2 regions of the Micromonospora sp. NPDC049282 genome follow, and region 1 is predicted to be linked to the other one. Evidence: predicted binding sites of a transcription regulator. Region 1 holds the regulator's gene; the other holds the start of a gene.
The links. Region 1 encodes HspR, which represses chaperone genes until heat shock. Its sites were predicted from a motif close to TTGAGTNNNNNNNACTCAA; they were not measured.
Positions count from the first base shown of each region.

Region 2: a site for HspR is predicted at 4,311-4,329, ahead of lon (endopeptidase La). Genes of this name have one in related genera too.

Region 1 is NZ_JBICSL010000006.1:186,952-196,024, reverse strand. It holds gene dnaK (molecular chaperone DnaK) at 1-811, shown strand, start outside; gene grpE (nucleotide exchange factor GrpE) at 860-1,612, shown strand; gene dnaJ (molecular chaperone DnaJ) at 1,692-2,882, shown strand; gene ACGFI2_RS13570 (heat shock protein transcriptional repressor HspR) at 2,907-3,347, shown strand; gene ACGFI2_RS13565 (hypothetical protein) at 3,613-3,819, shown strand; gene ACGFI2_RS13560 (hypothetical protein) at 4,028-4,456, opposite strand; gene ACGFI2_RS13555 (cation:proton antiporter) at 4,626-5,837, opposite strand; gene ACGFI2_RS13550 (cation:proton antiporter regulatory subunit) at 5,843-6,343, opposite strand; gene clpB (ATP-dependent chaperone ClpB) at 6,548-9,073, shown strand, end outside.
Region 2 is NZ_JBICSL010000002.1:236,841-245,913, reverse strand. It holds gene ACGFI2_RS04950 (DICT sensory domain-containing protein) at 1-1,034, opposite strand, end outside; gene ACGFI2_RS04945 (hypothetical protein) at 1,171-2,037, shown strand; gene ACGFI2_RS04940 (hypothetical protein) at 2,287-3,579, shown strand; gene ACGFI2_RS04935 (Lsr2 family protein) at 3,762-4,109, opposite strand; gene lon (endopeptidase La) at 4,352-6,688, shown strand; gene ACGFI2_RS04925 (DEAD/DEAH box helicase) at 6,748-8,508, opposite strand; gene ACGFI2_RS04920 (hypothetical protein) at 8,606-9,073, opposite strand, start outside.

The DNA.
Region 1 (9,073 bases):
CAAGGGCGAGGTCAAGGACGTCCTGCTGCTCGACGTGACCCCGCTGAGCCTGGGCATCGAGACCAAGGGCGGCATCTTCACCAAGCTCATCGAGCGCAACACCACCATCCCGACCAAGCGCTCCGAGGTCTTCACCACGGCCGACGACAACCAGCCGTCGGTGCTGATCCAGGTGTTCCAGGGCGAGCGCGAGATCGCGGCCTACAACAAGAAGCTCGGCACCTTCGAGCTGACCGGCCTCCCGCCGGCGCCGCGCGGCGTGCCGCAGATCGAGGTCACGTTCGACATCGACGCCAACGGCATCGTCAACGTGCACGCCAAGGACCTGGGCACCGGCAAGGAGCAGAAGATGACGATCACCGGCGGCTCCTCGCTGCCGAAGGACGACATCGAGCGCATGCGCCGGGACGCCGAGGAGCACGCCGACGAGGACAAGCGCCGCCGCGAGGAGGCGGAGACCCGCAACGTCGCCGAGGCGCTCCAGTGGCAGACCGAGAAGTTCCTCGCCGAGAGCGGCGACAAGCTGCCGAGTGAGAACCGTGACCAGCTCAACGAGGCGCTCGGCGAGCTGCGCAGCGCCCTCGGCGGGCAGGACATCGACAAGATCAAGGCCGCGCACGAGAAGCTGGCCCAGGTCTCCCAGCAGGCCGGTTCGCTGCTCTACGCCCAGCAGCAGGAGGGCGAGCCGGGTGCCCAGGGCGCTCCGGGCGCCGGTGCGGCCGGCGCGGGCGCCGGGGCGACCGGTGGCCCGCAGGCCGGTGGCGCCGACGACGTGGTCGACGCGGAGATCGTGGACGAGGACAAGAAGTGACCTTCGGTCCCGGACACGACTCGCACGGCAGAGGGATGAGGTAACCGCATGACGGACAAGCCACGAGCGGCCGACCCGGGCTCCACCGGGTCGGCGCCGGGTGGCTCCGCGGGCGCCGGCAAGGATGCCGGCGACGAACCGCGGGTCGTCATCCGCGACAAGCGCAAGCTCGGCAAGGTGACCGAGGAGCCGGCGAACGACGCCTCGGCGGCCGACGCCGCCGCCGACGCGCCCGCCGAAGGGCTGGTCGAGGAGACCGAGGTCGTGGTCGACGAGATCGTCGGCGAGGCCGAGGTCTCCGGGCCGCCCGTGGTCGACTCGCCCGCCGAGCCGAGCGGGGAAACCGGCGGTACGACGGCCCCGCTCGGCGCCGAACTGGAGTCGCTCCGCTCCGACCTGGAGGAGCGCACCCGCGACCTCCAGCGGGTCTCGGCGGAGTACGCCAACTACCGCAAGCGGGTCGACCGTGACCGCAACCTGGTCCAGGAGCAGGCGACCGGCGGGGTGCTCACCGCGTTGCTGCCGATCCTCGACGACCTGGACCGGGCCCGCGAGCACGGCGACCTGGTGGGCCCGTTCGGCAGCGTGGCCGAGCAGCTCACCGGGGCGCTGGGCAAGTTCGGCCTGACCGCGTTCGGCGAGCAGGGCGACCCGTTCGACCCGACCCGGCACGAGGCGGTGGCCCACCAGACCTCCGCCGACGTGACCGAGCCGACCTGCGTGCAGGTCATGCGCCGGGGCTACCAGCTCGGCGAGCGCCTGCTGCGGCCGGCCCTGGTCGCGGTCGCGGACCCGGAGTAGTGCCGACCCGTGACGTCCCGCCCGCCCCTGCCGGGCGGGCGGGACGACCGGGATTCGACCCGTGGAAGGGGGTGGACCGGTGAGTTCCAAGGACTGGCTCGAGAAGGACTACTACGCCGCGTTGGGCGTGGACAAGTCCGCCTCCTCGGACGACATCAAGAAGTCGTACCGGAAATTGGCCCGGGAGTCGCACCCGGACCACAACCCCGGTGACAGCGGGGCCGAGGAGCGGTTCAAGACCGTCTCCGAGGCGTACGCGGTGCTCGGCGACGAGAAGAAGCGGCGCGAGTACGACGAGATGCGGTCGCTGTTCGGCTCGGGCGCCTTCCGGCGCAACGCCCGGGGCGCGGGTCAGCCGGGCGGCGCGCCGTTCGACGTCTCCGACCTGTTCGGCGGCGGTGGCGGCGGCGGTGGCGACAACCGGTTCGGTGGGGGCGGCTTCACCGACCTGTTCAGCACGATCTTCTCCGGCGGGGGTGGCGCCGGCGGCCCGGCCCGCCCGCGTGGCCCGGCCCGGGGTCGGAACGTCGAGGCCGAGGTGGCCCTCGACTTCTCCGACGCGGTCCGCGGCGTCACGCTGCCGCTGACCCTGCGCGCGCCCGGGGTGTGCGACACCTGCCACGGCAACGGCGCGAAGCCGGGCACCCAGCCGGTGGCCTGCCCGGTCTGCCACGGCGCCGGGGTCACCACCCGCAACCAGGGGTCGTTCAGCTTCTCCGAGCCGTGCCGCAACTGCCAGGGCGTCGGCACGGTCGTCGAGGAGAAGTGCCCGGAGTGCCACGGCACCGGCGGGGTCACCAAGACCCGCACGTTGAACGTGCGCTTCCCGGCCGGGGTGGCCGACGGCCAGCGGATCCGGCTGGCCGGTCGGGGCGAGCCCGGCGAGCGGGGCGGCCCGGCCGGAGATCTGTTCGTGCACGTGAAGGTCCGCCCGGACGAGCTGTTCGGGCGCACCGGGGACGATCTCACCCTGAACGTCCCGATCACGTACGCCGAGGCCGTGCTCGGCACCGACCTGCGGGTTCCGACCCTGGACGGCACCGTGACCCTGCGGGTGCCACCGGGTACTCCCGCCGGACGGGTGCTGCGGGCCCGGGGCAAGGGCGTCGTACGCAAGGACGGCCGCGCCGGCGACCTGCTGGTCACGCTCGACGTGGTGGTCCCGGCGACGGTGTCGGACGAGGCGCGGGCGGCGCTGGAGACCTTCGCGGCGCAGACCCCGCCCGCCGCGCGGGAACATCTCGAAGCGCGGGTACGTCGATTCAGTTGACGGCGGCAGCGGAGGTGAGCGGGCATGTCGGAGGAGTACGTCGGGTCGGGTGACCCGGCCTACGAGGCCAAGATCTTGATGATCTCGGTGGCCGCGCGGATGGCGGGCATGCACCCCCAGACGCTGCGCCAGTACGACCGGTTGGGCCTGGTGCAGGCCGGCCGGGCGGCCGGCGGCGGCCGGCGGTACAGCGTCCGGGACGTGGTGCTGCTCCGCGAGGTGCAGCGCCTCAGCCAGGACGACGGGATCAACCTGGCCGGAGTCAAGCGGATCATCGGGCTGGAGCGGCTGCTGGAGGAGGCGCAGCAGCGGGTGGCCCGGCTGGAGGCGGAACTGGACGCCGCGTACCGGCGGATCGCCGAGCTGGAGTCGCTGGGCGGCTTCCCGCGCGGCGACCTCGTGCCGACCAACCGCACCTCCACCGCGCTCGTCGTCTGGCGTCCCCGCCGCACTCCCGACCGCTGACGCCCGCTGCTCGCGCTCGTCCGAAGGCCGGCACGCCCCGCTGCTCGGGGGCGGTGCCGGCCTTCGCATTCCTGCTGCCTCCGAGGCTGCACGGCTGGTGGGTGGACCGCCATCGGTGTCTGCGGGCCGTTGCGGGACACATGGTGTTCCACCCGTGGGTGCCGGCCGGAGGTTGGCGAAAGTGGGGCGCGGTGGGGGGCGGTCGACTACGCTTTCACTCAGGGATAAAAGCCCTGAAACGGAATCCGGGCTGGCGGGGGGAGCCATGGCGGAACCGGCGAAGTCAGTGGCGGAACGGGCCGAGGAACGCCTGGAAAAGGTGGCCGAGAACGTCAAGGAGCGATTCGACCGGGTCACCGAGGGCCGCTTCAGCGACAAGGTCAAGCAAGGACGCTTCGCCGACCAGACCGACCACGGGGTGGATCAGGCCAGGGACGACGAACGGCGCAAGAAGCAGGGCGGATCGACCTGATCATCCGCCGACGTGCGGGCCGGGACCCACGGGGGGTCCCGGCCCGCACGTCCGTGTGGTGCGGGCCGGGACGCGGAATGCCCGGGCGGGGGTCCCGGCCCGTTCGTCTTGATCGACACCGTATCGGCGAGGTGGTGGGGTAGCGCGGGTGTCGATACCGCCACCTCGGCGACGTGGAGTGGATCAAGGTGGGCGGGATCGGGCCGGCTCAGAGGCGGCGGTTCTCGCGAACCAGGCCGCCCTCGCACCAGTCCCGGTAGACGAAGAGGTCGGGGCGGGCGAGCAGGACCCGGCTGTTGTGCGCCCAGTTGCGCATCAGGTCGTCGCCGGCCCGCTCGGCGTGCTCGACCAGCTTCCGGAAGCGCCGCTTCGGGTGCGCCCGGAAGTTCGTCCGGATGCCGTCGGCGGCGTAGATGTAGAGGCAGTGCAGCGCGAACCGGCGGGCCGGGCAGTTCTGGTCCACGGCCAGGTCGAACAACGTCTGCACCAGGTGGTCACCGGCGACCAGCAGGTCCCAGTCCGGCGGCATGGAGGTCAGGGGCACCGAGTCCGGCTGGTAGGCCCAGGCCCGCAGTTCGGCGGGCGAGGGGTCGACCGGATTGGCAAAGCCGTGGAACGTCTCTTCCTGCACGCTCACCGGCCGACCTTCCGCATTCGCTGGCGGGGGCGCTGGCCGCCCCCAGATGCTGGCTGCTGGGGCGCCACGTTAACGCGGTTGGGTGGAGCAGTGGTAGACCTTCCCGGGATCAATTTGACAACCGTTGGCCGGGCCGGACCGCTGAGTCGCGGGTCCGGCCCGGCTGAGGTCAGTCGCCGACCCGTACCTGGGCCGCTGCCCGGGCGGCGGCGGCGCGTTGGCGCAGCCACTGCTTGAACCACGGCATGTCCGGCAGCCGGGCGAGCAGCGGACCGGTCACCACCGTGATCAACACGTATGCCGTGGCGAGCGCGGCCAGCTTGGGCTCCACCGGATAGACGGCCGAGACGGCCAGCCCGGCGATGACGATGGAGAATTCGCCGCGCGGGGTGAGCGCCAGGCCGGCCCGCCAGCGGCCGGGCTCGGCGATCCCGGCCCGGCGGGCGGCCAGGTAGCCGGTGGCCACCTTCGTCGCCATCGTCGTCACGGCCAGCAGCAGCGCGGGCAGCAGCACCGGCGGCATGTCCAGCGGGTTGGTGACCAGCCCGAAGAACACGAAGAAGACGGCGGCGAAGAGGTCCCGCAGGGGCGAGAGCAACTGGGTGGCATGGTGCGCGACCGGCCCGGACAGCGCGATGCCGACCAGGAACGCGCCGACCGCGGCGGAGACCTGGAGCTTGGCCGCGACGCCGGCGACCAGCAGGGTCAGGCCGAACACGCCGAGCAGGAGCGCCTCCGGATCCTTGGCGGAGAGCGCGGTGGAGATCAGGTGCCCGTACCGGATCGCCACGGCCAGCACCACGACCACGGTGAGCACCGCGACGGCGAGCGCGAAGCCGCCCTTGACCAGGCCGACCCCGGCGAGCAGCGCGGTGACCAGCGGCAGGTAGAGGGCCATCGCCAGGTCCTCGATCACGAGCACGGAGAGGATCACCGGGGTCTCCCGGTTACCGACCCGGCCCAGGTCGCCGAGCACCTTGGCGATCACGCCCGAGGACGACACCCAGGTGACACCGGCGAGCACCACGGCGGCGACCCAGCCCCAGCCGAGCAGCAACGCGAAGGCGAAACCGGGCAACGCGTTGAACACCGCGTCGATCAGGCCGGCCGGCGCCGCCGAGCGGAGGTTGCCCACCAGCTCGTTGGCGCTGTATTCGAGGCCGAGCATGACCAGCAGCAGGATCACGCCGATCTCCGCGCCGACCGCGAAGAACTCCTCGCTGGCGTTGAGCGGCAGCAGGCCGCCGTGCCCGAACGCGAGGCCGGCGAGCAGGTAGAGCGGGATGGGCGAGACACCGACGCGACGGCTGAGCCGACCGAGCAGACCGAGCAGGAGGAGCAGCGCCCCGACTTCGACGAGCAGGATTTGGGTTTCGTGCATACGCGTCAGCCGTCCGGATCGGTCTCGGCGAGGATCCCTGTCACGCCGTCGAGACCCTGGCGGGTGCCGACCACGACGACCACGTCGCCGGATTCGAACCGGAAGGTGGGGTCGGGCGAGACGTTCACCTCGCCCTGACGCAGCACGGCCACGATCGACGCGCTGGTCCGGGTGCGGGCCTTGGTGTCGCCGAGCCGCCGGCCGACGTACTTCGAGCCGGCCGGGATCACGATCTGCTCGGTCAGCAGCCCGGCGGCCTGCTCACGCAGGCCGGAGAGCTGACCCAGCATCAGCGACGCGCCGAGGATGTCGGCCAGCGCCTCCGCCTCGTCGTCGGTCAGCGGTATGTCGTGCTGACAGGAGTCGGGATCGTCCGGGTCGTAGAGGACCAGGTCGCGGCGGCCATTGCGATGGGAGACCACGCCGAGCCGGCGGCCGGATTCCGTCATGAGGTCATGACGTACGCCGATTCCCGGTAAGGCGGTCTGTTCGACACGTACTCGCACGCGGGTGAGGCTACCTCTGCGCCGCACGTGCTCCTCCCGGGGTCGAGCCACGGCCGGGTGCACCTGTTGTCGCCGGGGCGGCGACAGGTGCACCCGAACAGCGGCGACTGGACAGTGACCCGGGTCACACCGTAGGAGTTGAGCGGAATAGACTCAAGTCTGATTGTGTCGTTCCCAGTGGACACGCCGATCCCGGGGGAGCCCATGAACACCGAACGCCTCACCACCAAGAGCCGCGAGACCATCACCGGTGCCGTCGCGCTGGCGAACCAGCGCGGTCACGCCACCGTGGAGCCCTGGCACCTGCTGCTGTCACTGCTGGACACCGACGGCTCGACCGCCGCGGGCCTGCTGCGCGCCGTCGGGGCCGACCCGGCCGAGCTGCGCCGGGTCGCGCTGCGCGCGGTCGACGCGCTGCCCGCCGCGCGCGGGTCCAGCCTCGCCGAGCCGACCCTGGCCCGCGAGTTCGTCAACGCCATCGGCGCCGCCGAGCAGATCGCCCGGCCGCTGGGTGACGAGTACACCTCCACCGAGCACCTGCTGGCCGGGCTGGCCCGGGTCGGCGGCGCGGTCTCGGTCGCGCTGAAGAACTCCGGCGCCACCGAGGAGAACCTGGTCGCCGCGTTCCCGACCGTCCGGGGCGGCGACCGGCGGGTCACCACGGCCGACCCGGAGCAGACCTACCAGGCCCTGGCCAAGTACGGCGTCGACCTCACCGCGAGCGCCCGCGACGGCAAGATCGACCCGGTGATCGGCCGGGACTCGGAGATCCGCCGGGTGATCCAGGTGCTGTCCCGGCGTACCAAGAACAACCCGGTGCTGATCGGCGAGCCGGGCGTCGGCAAGACCGCCATCGTCGAGGGCCTGGCCCAGCGGATCGTGGCCGGCGACGTGCCGGAGTCGCTGCGGGACAAGAAGCTGGTCTCGCTCGACCTGGGCGCCATGGTGGCCGGCGCGTCCTACCGCGGGCAGTTCGAGGAGCGGCTCAAGTCCGTCCTGGAGGAGATCAAGAACTCCGACGGGCAGGTCATCACGTTCCTCGACGAGCTGCACACCGTGGTCGGCGCCGGCAAGGGCGAGGGCTCGATGGACGCCGGCAACATGCTCAAGCCGATGCTGGCCCGTGGCGAGCTGCGGATGGTCGGCGCGACCACGCTCGACGAGTACCGCGAGCACATCGAGAAGGACCCGGCGCTGGAGCGCCGGTTCCAGCCGGTGCTGGTCGGCGAGCCGACCATCGAGGACACCATCGGCATCCTGCGCGGGCTCAAGGAGCGCTACGAGGTGCACCACGGCGTACGGATCACCGACGCCGCGCTGGTCGCCGCCGCCGCGCTCTCCGACCGCTACATCACCGACCGGTTCCTGCCGGACAAGGCGATCGACCTGGTCGACGAGTCCGCGTCCCGGCTGCGCATGGAGATCGACTCCCGGCCGGTCGAGGTGGACGAGATCGAGCGGGCGGTGCGCCGGCTCGAGATCGAGGAGATGGCGCTGGCCAAGGAGCCCGACGCCGCCTCCGCCGAACGCCTGGAGCGGTTGCGCAAGGAGCTGGCCGACAAGCGCGAGCAGCTCACCGCGCTCTCCGAGCGCTGGCAGACCGAGAAGAGCCACATCACCAAGCTCTCCACCGCCAAGGAGGAGCTGGAGCGGCTCGGCGGCGAGGCCGAGCGGGCCGAGCGGGACGGCGAGCTGGAACGCGCCGCCGAGCTGCGGTACGGCCGGATCCCGGCGCTCAAGGGTGAGCTGAAGCAGGCCGAGGAGGAGCTGGCCCGGCTCCAGGCCGACGGCGCGATGCTCAAGGAGGAGGTGGGCGCGGACGACATCGCCGCCGTGGTCGCCTCCTGGACCGGCATCCCGGCCGGCCGGCTGCTCGAGGGCGAGACCGCCAAGCTGCTGCGGATGGAGGAGTCGCTGGGCTCCCGCGTGGTCGGCCAGGCCGAGGCGGTCGGCGCGGTCTCCGACGCGGTCCGCCGCGCCCGGGCGGGCGTCGCCGACCCGGACCGCCCGACCGGCAGCTTCCTCTTCCTCGGCCCGACCGGTGTCGGCAAGACCGAGCTGGCCAAGGCGCTCGCCGAGTTCCTCTTCGACGACGAGCGGGCCATGGTCCGCATCGACATGAGCGAGTACGGCGAGAAGCACTCCGTGGCCCGGCTGGTCGGCGCCCCGCCCGGCTACGTCGGCTACGAGGAGGGCGGGCAGCTCACCGAGGCGGTGCGCCGCCGACCGTACTCGGTGATCCTGCTGGACGAGGTGGAGAAGGCCCACCCGGACGTCTTCGACGTGCTGCTCCAGGTGCTCGACGACGGCCGGCTCACCGACGGCCAGGGCCGCACGGTGGACTTCCGCAACGCGATCCTGATCCTCACCTCGAACCTCGGCTCGTCGGTGATCAGCGACCTGACGCTGACCGAGGAGGAACGTCGGGAGGGTGTGCTCGCGATGGTCCGGTCGCACTTCAAGCCGGAGTTCCTCAACCGGCTCGACGACATCGTGGTGTTCGCCGCGCTCCAGGGCACCGACCTGCGGGCGATCGTCGACATCCAGCTCGACCGGCTGCGGCGCCGACTGGCCGACCGCCGGCTGGGCCTGGACATCACCGACGCCGCCCGGACCTGGCTGGCCCAGCACGGGTACGACCCGATCTACGGCGCCCGGCCGCTGCGCCGCCTGGTCCAGTCGGCCATCGGCGACCGCCTCGCCAAGGCGCTGCTGGCCGGCGAGATCCGC
Region 2 (9,073 bases), on a different contig from region 1:
ACGCCCTCGCGTACCGCCCACTCCACGGCGGCCCGCAGGTCCGCCGTCGGCAGCGGCCGCCTGGCGGTCACCGCGACCGCCGCGTGCACCGAGTAGGCGACGAACGGGAACGACCGGGCCAGCCCGCCGATCGCGTCGTGCAGCCGGCCCACCACGGCCAGCGCCTCCGGTTCCCCGAGCGCCGGCAGGACCAGCTGGAACTCGTTGTCGGCGACCCGGACCGCCCGGTCGACCGGCCGCAGCACCCCGGTGACCGCGGCGAGCAGGGCCTGGCCCTCCCGGGCGGCGCTGCGCCGGCCGAAGCGTTCCGGCGAGCCGGGCGGTTCGTCCACCCGTAGGCCGACCAGCGCCACCGGCAGGGTGCCGGAGGCGGTCACCCCGTCCGCCCCGCTCCACCGGCGCAGGCCGGGGTCGTCGAGCATCCCGTCCGTCGTCTCGACCGGCGGCGCGCCACGGTCACCCCGCCGGGCGAGCAGCCGCAGCGCCGACTCGGCCCGGGCCTCGCCCGGACCGGCCGGGATGTCCCGCACCCGGGCCACCGCGTCGTCGAGCGCCGACCGGGCCGGGCCGGGCAGCCGCTCGGCCAGCCGCTCCCGCAGCCGGATCACCTCGTGCAGCGCCGCGTCCCGGCGGAACCCCCAGTGGCCCTCGAAGAGCCGGCCGGCCTCCAGCGTCGCGGCCGGCGTGACCTCACCCCGGTCGTGGGCCACCAGGGTGGCGCCGAAACGGGGGGTCAACGCCACCACGCTCCACTCCCTGGCCAGCTCCTCCGCCTCGTCCAGCACCACGCCGTGGGCCCCGTCGGGCAGATCCGGCGGAGGAGCGCCGACCATGCCGACCACGGTGGCGGCCGCCCGGCCGGCGATGCGCCGGTAGATCGCGCGCTCCCGTTCGAAGTACGGCAGCCGCTGGAAGAGCGCGAACACGACCAGCGGGCCGTCCTCGGCCTCCGCCAGCGCGGCCCGCTCGATGGCGTGGGAAACGGCGACGAGACTGCGTTTGGTGAACCGTTCCGGGGTCAGTCCGCTGTGCACCCGCCGAGCCTAGATCGCCGGACCGGGCGACGCACCGCCCGTCGGGCGTCCGGATTCCGCCGCACCGCCGAGGCGGCCTCCATGATCGACGCCCTACACTCGGACGTCGACCGAGCGACGGACGGATTGTGGCGAGATGACGAGCACCGGCAGCGTGGCGGCCTCCTGGCTGCGGCCGATCCCGTCCGGCGCCGCGCCGCGCCTCGTCCACGCCGGCCATGTCGGGTACGCCGACCGGCGGCTCGGCGAACTGGCGCAGGGCCGTCCACCGGGGGTCACCGGCAGCCAGTGGAGCACCGCCGGGCGGGCCCGCCTCGACCTGGTGGTCTGCGCCGCCGACACCGGCCTGCCGCAGTTCGCCGTGCGCTTCGGCGCGCCCGCGCCCGACGGATCGCCCGCCCGCCGGGCCGAACGACTCACCGACGCGGTCTGCGCCGCCCTGGGCCTGCCGCTGCTGCGGGTCGAGTCGTCGGCGCTCGACGGCGGCGAGCAGGTCCGCCGGTTCGTCGAGTACGTGCTCGACGCCCGCGCCTACGCCGAGGGCACCGACCCGGACGGCGGGGAAACGGTCGGGTTCCGCGACATCGTGGGCCGCCTGCCGGACGGCCGGCGTGGTCCGGTCAACGACCTCGGCGCGCTGGCCCGGGCCGATGCGGTCGAGGCGTACGTGGCGGGCCGGCTGGCCGACCCGATCGTGCGCGGTCTGCACGTGCGGTGGACGGACGGGCCGGCGGAGGGCTGGGGCTGGGTCGAGGTGCGGCCCGGTCGCTGCCTGCTGGAGCGGGTACGGCTCGCGTCCCGGGGCTTCTCCTGCGGGGTGGACCCGGGCCGGCTCGCCGAGGACCTGGCCGCGGCGGCGTTGGGGGAGCGGCTGCGTGACCTCGACGGCGGCGCGACGTCGCTGGTGGACCGGGACGATCTGCGTGGGCAGGTGCGTCGTCTCGCCGCCCGGCGGGAGTCCTTCGACGGCGGCTTCGCGTTCGACCATCTCTGCGCGGACTGATCCGCCCGTTCCGGCCGCCGGCCGGGCCATCGATTTTTTTCCGATCTCCGGTTGAACCTTCGCCGACGGCGCTCCGTACCTAAGCGGGAATGGACGCAGATCTTCCGCCGCGCCCGGACGGCGCGGAAGACGGTGCGGAGAGGGCATCGTCGGCCATTGACGCGCGACCACGGCGTCGCAGTGATCCCACCCCGAGGAATTCCGCCGGGGTCACCAGTCAACTACCGGATCGAGAAGGAGAGCAATTCGATGCGCAGGTCCACACGGGCGCGCCGGTCATCCGGTAACGCGCGGAGCAAGCGGGTGCTGGCCGTGGTCGGCACGCTCGCCGTCTTCGGCGGCATTGTCGCCGTCACCCAGATCTCGTCCGCCCAGGACCAGCGGAGGACCACCCGTGCCGCCTCGGCGTCCTGCGTGGCCTCGAGCCCGGGGGCGACTGCTCCGGGCGGCCAGGGCAGCACCACCCGGACCTGGCAGAACGGTCGCTGGGTTCGCAACCACTGGGGTGACGGCCAGATGTCCGCGGCCGAGTGTCAGCAGACGAACGCGGGCGGTGCCGGCGCCGGCACGCCGACCGTGGCCTGCCCCGACGTCAAGAGCAAGCTGCCGCAGGTGCCCGACCGGGCCCGCGCCGAGGTGGACCGTAACCTGGCCCTGCTGGACACCCAGATCGCCGAGGCGAACCGGCGGCTGGCGGCGGACGGCCGCAAGGGTGGCAACTTCATCAACAACGCCATCCTCCGTCCGCTCGCGGACAAGCGGACCGCCACGCTCAACCGGATCGCCACGGCCATCGGTCGTGGCGGCCAGCGCCCGCAGGGCCTGGACAAGCTCGCCCAGTGCGCCCTCGCCGACAACGCGCAGAACGGCGGCAACAACGGCGGTCAGACCGGCGGCAACAACGGTGGTCAGACCGGCGGCAACAACGGTGGTCAGACCGGCGGCAACAATGGCGGTCAGACCGGCGGCAACAATGGCGGCGGCCAGACCGGCGGCGGCCTGCAGGCGCTGGCCAAGGACTGCACCAATAGCCAGCTGGAGGCGCACAACGGCTTCCAGAACGGCAACCGGTGCGTGAGCACCTCCTTCGGTGAGGTCGGCGCCGCGGCGAACAACCCGTCGCTGCTGATCACCGAGTTCCCGAACCAGGTGCAGCGCAACCAGCCGTTCACCCTCCGGGTCACCACCAAGAACCTGGTGCGGGACCGCTTCCTCGCCGCCGGGCAGGGTGGCTACTACATCGAGAGTTCGCTGCTCAACGACCAGGGCCTGGTCCGCGGTCACTTCCACACCGCGTGCCGGATGCTCGGCAGCACCCGCCAGCCCCCGAACCCGCAGGACGTGCCCGCCTTCTTCGTCGCCACCGAGGACGGCGGGGGCGGAAACGAGCCGGACGACGTGCTGATCCAGATTCCGGGCCTGCCGGACTCGGGCCTGGCCCAGTGCTCGGTCTGGGCCGGTGACGGCTCGCACCGGATCCCGATGATGGAGCGGGCCAACCAGACCCCGGCCATCGACGTGGTGCGCATCCAGGTCAACTGACCGTACGACGACGGCCGGAGCCGCCCGGGGGACGACCTCGGGCGGCTCCGGCCGTTCGCGGTGCGGGAAAATTGGTGCCGTCCTGTTCCCGCCCCGCGAAATTTGTCGACCGGGCAAAACTCGACCGGGGCCACACCGATTTCTCGGCGTGACCCCGGGGTGCCCGACGGTGAACCGGGAGCTCAGCGGTTCTTGTACGCCTCCACCACCGAGACCGGGATGCGCCCACGCTCGGAAATCTCGTAGCCGTTCTTGGCGGCCCATTCGCGGATGGCGCGGTTCTGCTCGCGGTCCATTCCGGAGGTGCTCGGCCGGGCGGCGCGACGGGTCGTGCGGCCGGCGTCGACGGGGCCGCGACCGATGCGCCGGCCAGCGCTGATGTAGGGGTCCAGGGCCTTACGCAGGACGCCCGCGTTCTCGTCGGAGACGTCGATCGTGTACGCCACGCCGTCCAGGCTGAACTCGACGGTCCGATCGGCCTTTCCGCCGTCGAGGTCGTCGGTCAGAACGGTGATTACTTTCCTTGCCATCGCCATTACTCCCTGTGTCGGGCGGGGTGTGGCTAAGAGTTTGACCTACCTGGCGGTAATTTCGCAACAATACCCGCCCCGTTCCATTCGGCGGGTCGCGAAATCGGCGGCCGGCAAAAGGCCGGCGCGGGTCGTGGCGTGGCGTTCGCGCCGGGCGAGTGTCCTGAGTCACAGACTGGAACAAGGGGCACGGTTTGTTACTTGAGTCAGACACGCTCAACCAACGTGATGGCAGGTGTTCGATGGCAACTCTTCCGGTACTTCCCCTGACCGACGCCGTCCTGCTGCCCGGGATGGTCATCCCGGTGACCCTCGACCCGACCACCCAGGCCGCGGTCGACGCGGCCCGCGCGACCGGCGACAAGAAGCTGCTGGCCGTGCCCCGCATCGACGGCGAGTACGGCTCGGTCGGCGTGGTCGCGACCATCGAGAAGGTGGGCCGGCTGCCCAGCGGTGAGCCGGCGGCCGTGGTCCGTGGCCTCGCCCGCGCCCGTATCGGCTCCGGCGTGCCCGGCCCCGGCGCCGCCCTCTGGGTCGAGGCGACCGCCCTCGACGAGCCCGCCCCCGCCGGCCGAGCCCGGGAACTGGCCCGCGAGTACCGGGCGCTGACCACCTCGGTGCTCCAGCAGCGCGGCGCCTGGCAGGTCATCGACGCGATGGAGCGGATGACCGACCTCTCCGAGCTGGCCGACTCGGCCGGCTACGCGCCCTGGCTCAGCCTGGCGCAGAAGACCGAGCTGCTCGCCGCGCCGGACGTCACCGCCCGGCTGGAGCTGCTGGTCGGCTGGGTGAAGGAGCACCTGGCCGAACAGGAGGTCACCGAGCAGATCAACAGCGACGTCCGCGAAGGGCTGGAGAAGTCCCAGCGCGAGTTCCTGCTCCGGCAGCAGCTCGCCGCGATCCGCAAGGAACTCGGCGAGGACGAGCCGGACGGCTCCGCCGACTACCGGGCGCGGGTCGAGTCCGCCGACCTGCCGGACAACGTCCGCGAGGCGGCGACGCGCGAGGTCGGCAAGCTGGAACGGGCCAGCGACGCCTCACCCGAGGCGGGTTGGATCCGTACCTGGCTGGACACGGTCCTCGAGATGCCGTGGAACACGCGTACCGAGGACAACACCGACCTGGCCGCGGCGCGGGCCGTGCTCGACGCCGACCACGCCGGTCTGGCCGACGTGAAGGACCGCATCCTGGAGTACCTCGCGGTGCGCAACCGCCGCGCGGAGCGCAACCTGGGCGTGGTCGGGGGGCGCGGCTCCGGCGCGGTGCTCGCCCTGGCGGGCCCGCCCGGCGTCGGCAAGACCAGTCTCGGCGAGTCGGTCGCCCGGGCGCTCGGGCGAAACTTCGTCCGGGTCTCCCTCGGCGGGGTACGCGACGAGGCGGAGATCCGGGGCCACCGGCGCACCTACGTCGGCGCGCTGCCCGGCCGGATCGTGCGGGCGCTGCGCGAGGCCGGCTCGATGAACCCGGTCGTGCTCCTCGACGAGGTCGACAAGCTGGCCGTCGGTTACTCCGGCGACCCGGCCGCGGCCCTGCTGGAGGTGCTCGACCCGGCGCAGAACCACACCTTCCGCGACCACTACCTCGAGGTCGACCTCGACCTGTCCGACGTGCTCTTCCTGGCCACCGCCAACGTGGTGGAGACCGTGCCCGGCCCGCTGCTGGACCGGATGGAGCTGGTGACGCTGGACGGCTACACCGAGGACGAGAAGGTGGCCATCGCCCGCGACCACCTGCTGCCCCGGCAGCGGGAGCGGGCCGGGCTGACCGCCGAGGAGGTGACCGTCGCCGACGAGGCGCTGGCGCTGATCGCCGGGGAGTACACCCGGGAGGCCGGGGTCCGGCAGCTCGAACGGGCGCTCGCCAAGATCCTGCGCAAGGTGGCCGTCGCGCTGGCCACCGAGCCCGCGCCGGTACGCGTCGACGCCGGTGGCCTGGCCCGCTACCTGGGCCGGCCGAAGTTCACCCCGGAGTCGGCCGAGCGGACGGCGGTGCCCGGCGTGGCGACCGGCCTGGCCGTCACCGGCGCCGGTGGCGACGTGCTGTTCATCGAGGCCACCGGCATGGAGGGCGAGCCGGGGCTGACCCTCACCGGCCAGCTCGGCGACGTCATGAAGGAGTCGGCGCACATCGCGTGGTCGTACCTGCGCGCCAACGGGCGGCGGTACGGCCTGGACCCGAACGCCCTCGCCGGGCGCCGGATCCACCTGCACGTGCCGGCGGGCGCGGTGCCCAAGGACGGTCCGAGCGCCGGCATCACCATGGTGACCGCGCTGGCGTCCCTGGTCACCGGCCGGCCGGTCCGGCCCGAGTTCGGGATGACCGGCGAGGTGACGCTCTCCGGCCGGGTGCTGCCCATCGGCGGCGTGAAGCAGAAGCTGCTCGCCGCGCACCGGGCCGGCCTGGCCGAGGTGATCATCCCGAAGCGCAACGAGCCGGACCTGGACGACCTGCCCGCCGAGGTCCGGGAGGCACTCACCGTGCACACCCTCGCCGACGTCGCCGACGTGCTCGCGCTGGCGCTGCGGCCGGCCGAGGTGGACGCGCAGAGCCTCGGGGGCCAGCCGCTCGCCGCGGCCTGACCTGATCGCCGCACGTCACCGCGCCCGGATCGACCACCGTCCGGGCGCGGTCGGCGCTGCTACCGGCGGTCGCGCCGGTCCCGGCCGTCGAAGCGGCGCTCGCCGCCCCCGTCGCCCTCGCCGTCCCGGTCGCGCCGGACGGTCGCCTTGCGGCCCTTGATGGTGCTGCCGCGCAGCCCTGCGATCACCTCGTCGGCCAGCCCCTGCGGCACCTCGACAAGCGAGAACCGGTCCGCGATCTCGATCGAGCCGATGTCCCGACCGCTGGCCCGGGTCTCCCCGGTGATCGCGCCGACCAGGTCCTGCGGACGTACCCCGGCCCGCCGGCCCAGGCCGATGAAGACCTGCGTGGTGCCGGCGGCGCGCGAGCGGACCGCGCCGCGCCGGTCCCGGCTGTCGGTCCCGGGCCGTCCCTCCCGGTTCGCGCGGACGGCGACCTGCGGGATCTCCTCCTCGTCGGCGGTGCCGGGCAGCGTGGCCTCGTGCGCCAGCCGGACCGCGGCGAGCGCGACCTCCATCAGGTCGAACTCGTCGGTCAGCGACTCGACGACCGCCCGGAACGGCTCCAGGTCGTCCTCGAGCAGGGCCTCCCGCACCGCGGCCTGGGTCAGTTCGAACCGCCGGGTCCGCAGGTCGGCGACCGTCGGGATCTTGTCGATGGTGATCCGCTGGCCGGTGACCCGCTCGATCGTCTTGAGCATCCGGTGCTCGCGCGGCTCGGCCAGGGTGATCGCCACCCCCTCGCGCCCGGCCCGGCCCACCCGGCCGATCCGGTGCACGTACGCCTCCGGCGCCGACGGGACGTCGTAGTTCACCACGTGGGTGAGCTGCTCGACGTCCAGCCCTCGGGCCGCCACGTCGGTGGCGACCAGCAGGTCGGCGGTGCCGCCGCGCAGCCGACCCATCACCCGGTCCCGCTGCTCCTGGCTCATCCCGCCGTGCAGCGCCTCGGCCCGGTAGCCCCGGCCGTTCATCGTCTCGGTGAGCCGGTCCACCTCCTCCCGGCTGCGGCAGAACACGATCGCCGCGGTGGGCGACTCGATGTCCAGCACCCGGCCCAGCGCGGCCGGCTTGTGCGCCCGGGCCACCAGGTAGGCGCTCTGCCGCACCTTCGGCGCCGCCCCGGCGACCGGGCGTTCGCGCTCGATCCGGATGCGGACCGGGTCGGTCAGGTGCTGGCGGGCCAGGCCGTCGATCCGGGCCGGCATGGTGGCCGAGAAGAGCACCGTCTGCCGGCCCTCGGGGGCGTGCTCCAGGATCGCCTCGATGTCCTCGGCGAAGCCCATGTCGAGCATCTCGTCCGCCTCGTCCAGCACCACGGTGGCCAACGAGCCCAGCCGCAGCGTGCCGCGGGCGATGTGGTCGAGCGCGCGCCCGGGCGTCGCCACCACCACGTCGACCCCGTGGTCGAGGGCGCGCAGCTGCCGGCCGATCGGCTGGCCGCCGTAGATCGGCAGCACCCGGGCGCCCAGATCCTTGCCGTAGCGGTGGAACGCCTCGGAGACCTGCACGGCCAGCTCCCGGGTCGGCACCAGCACCAGCGACACCGGTTCACCGTCCGGACGCCCCACGGGCATCCGCTGCAGCAGCGGCAGCGCGAACGCGGCGGTCTTGCCGGTGCCGGTCGCCGCCTGTCCGAGCAGGTCCCGGCCGGCCAGCAGCGGCGGGATGGCCTCGTTCTGGATCGGGGTCGGCTCCTCGTAACCGAGGGCGGACAGCGCCCCCAGCAGTTCGGCGCGCAGCCCGAGATCCGCGAAGGCGGGGGTGTCCTCGGCGTCGGCGGGGGCGGTGGGGTCGGTCGGGGTCGGTGCGGCGCTCATGTGGCAAGCCTTTCATCACGGCCGGACGCGGGTCGCGGCGACCGGCGCAAACGTTCGCCGCGCCACCCGGGCCGTCCCCTCCGGTGCCCCGGCCGGGTCACCGGGACAGGACGGCCAGCAGCGTGGTGGTCCCGACCGCCACGTCCAGCACGCCGCACCACTGCGCGTACGCCTGGGGCACCACCCGGGCGGCCCGGTGCTGCCAGGCGTCCCAGCCGGCGTGGCCGAGCCACCCCAGACCGACCAGCACACCGGCGACGCCCGCCGGCGCGGCGGCAGCCACGGCGGCGAGACCGCCCCAGCCGGCCAGCCCGGCCAGCTGGACCGCGAGCTGCCGCCGGTCGGCCCACTGCCGCCGCCAGGTGCCGAGGAACAGGTAACCGGCCGGAAGCACCAGCAACGTCCAGGGCGGGACCACGGTCGGCGCGAACCACATGTCGGCCGTCACGAGCAGCGCCAGAGCGGCCGGCCAGCGTCGCGCCACGGCCGCCGCCACCGGATGCCGGCGCGGGGTGACGCCGGGCGCGTGCTGGTGCCGCAGCGCCACCAGCACCATCGCCGGGAC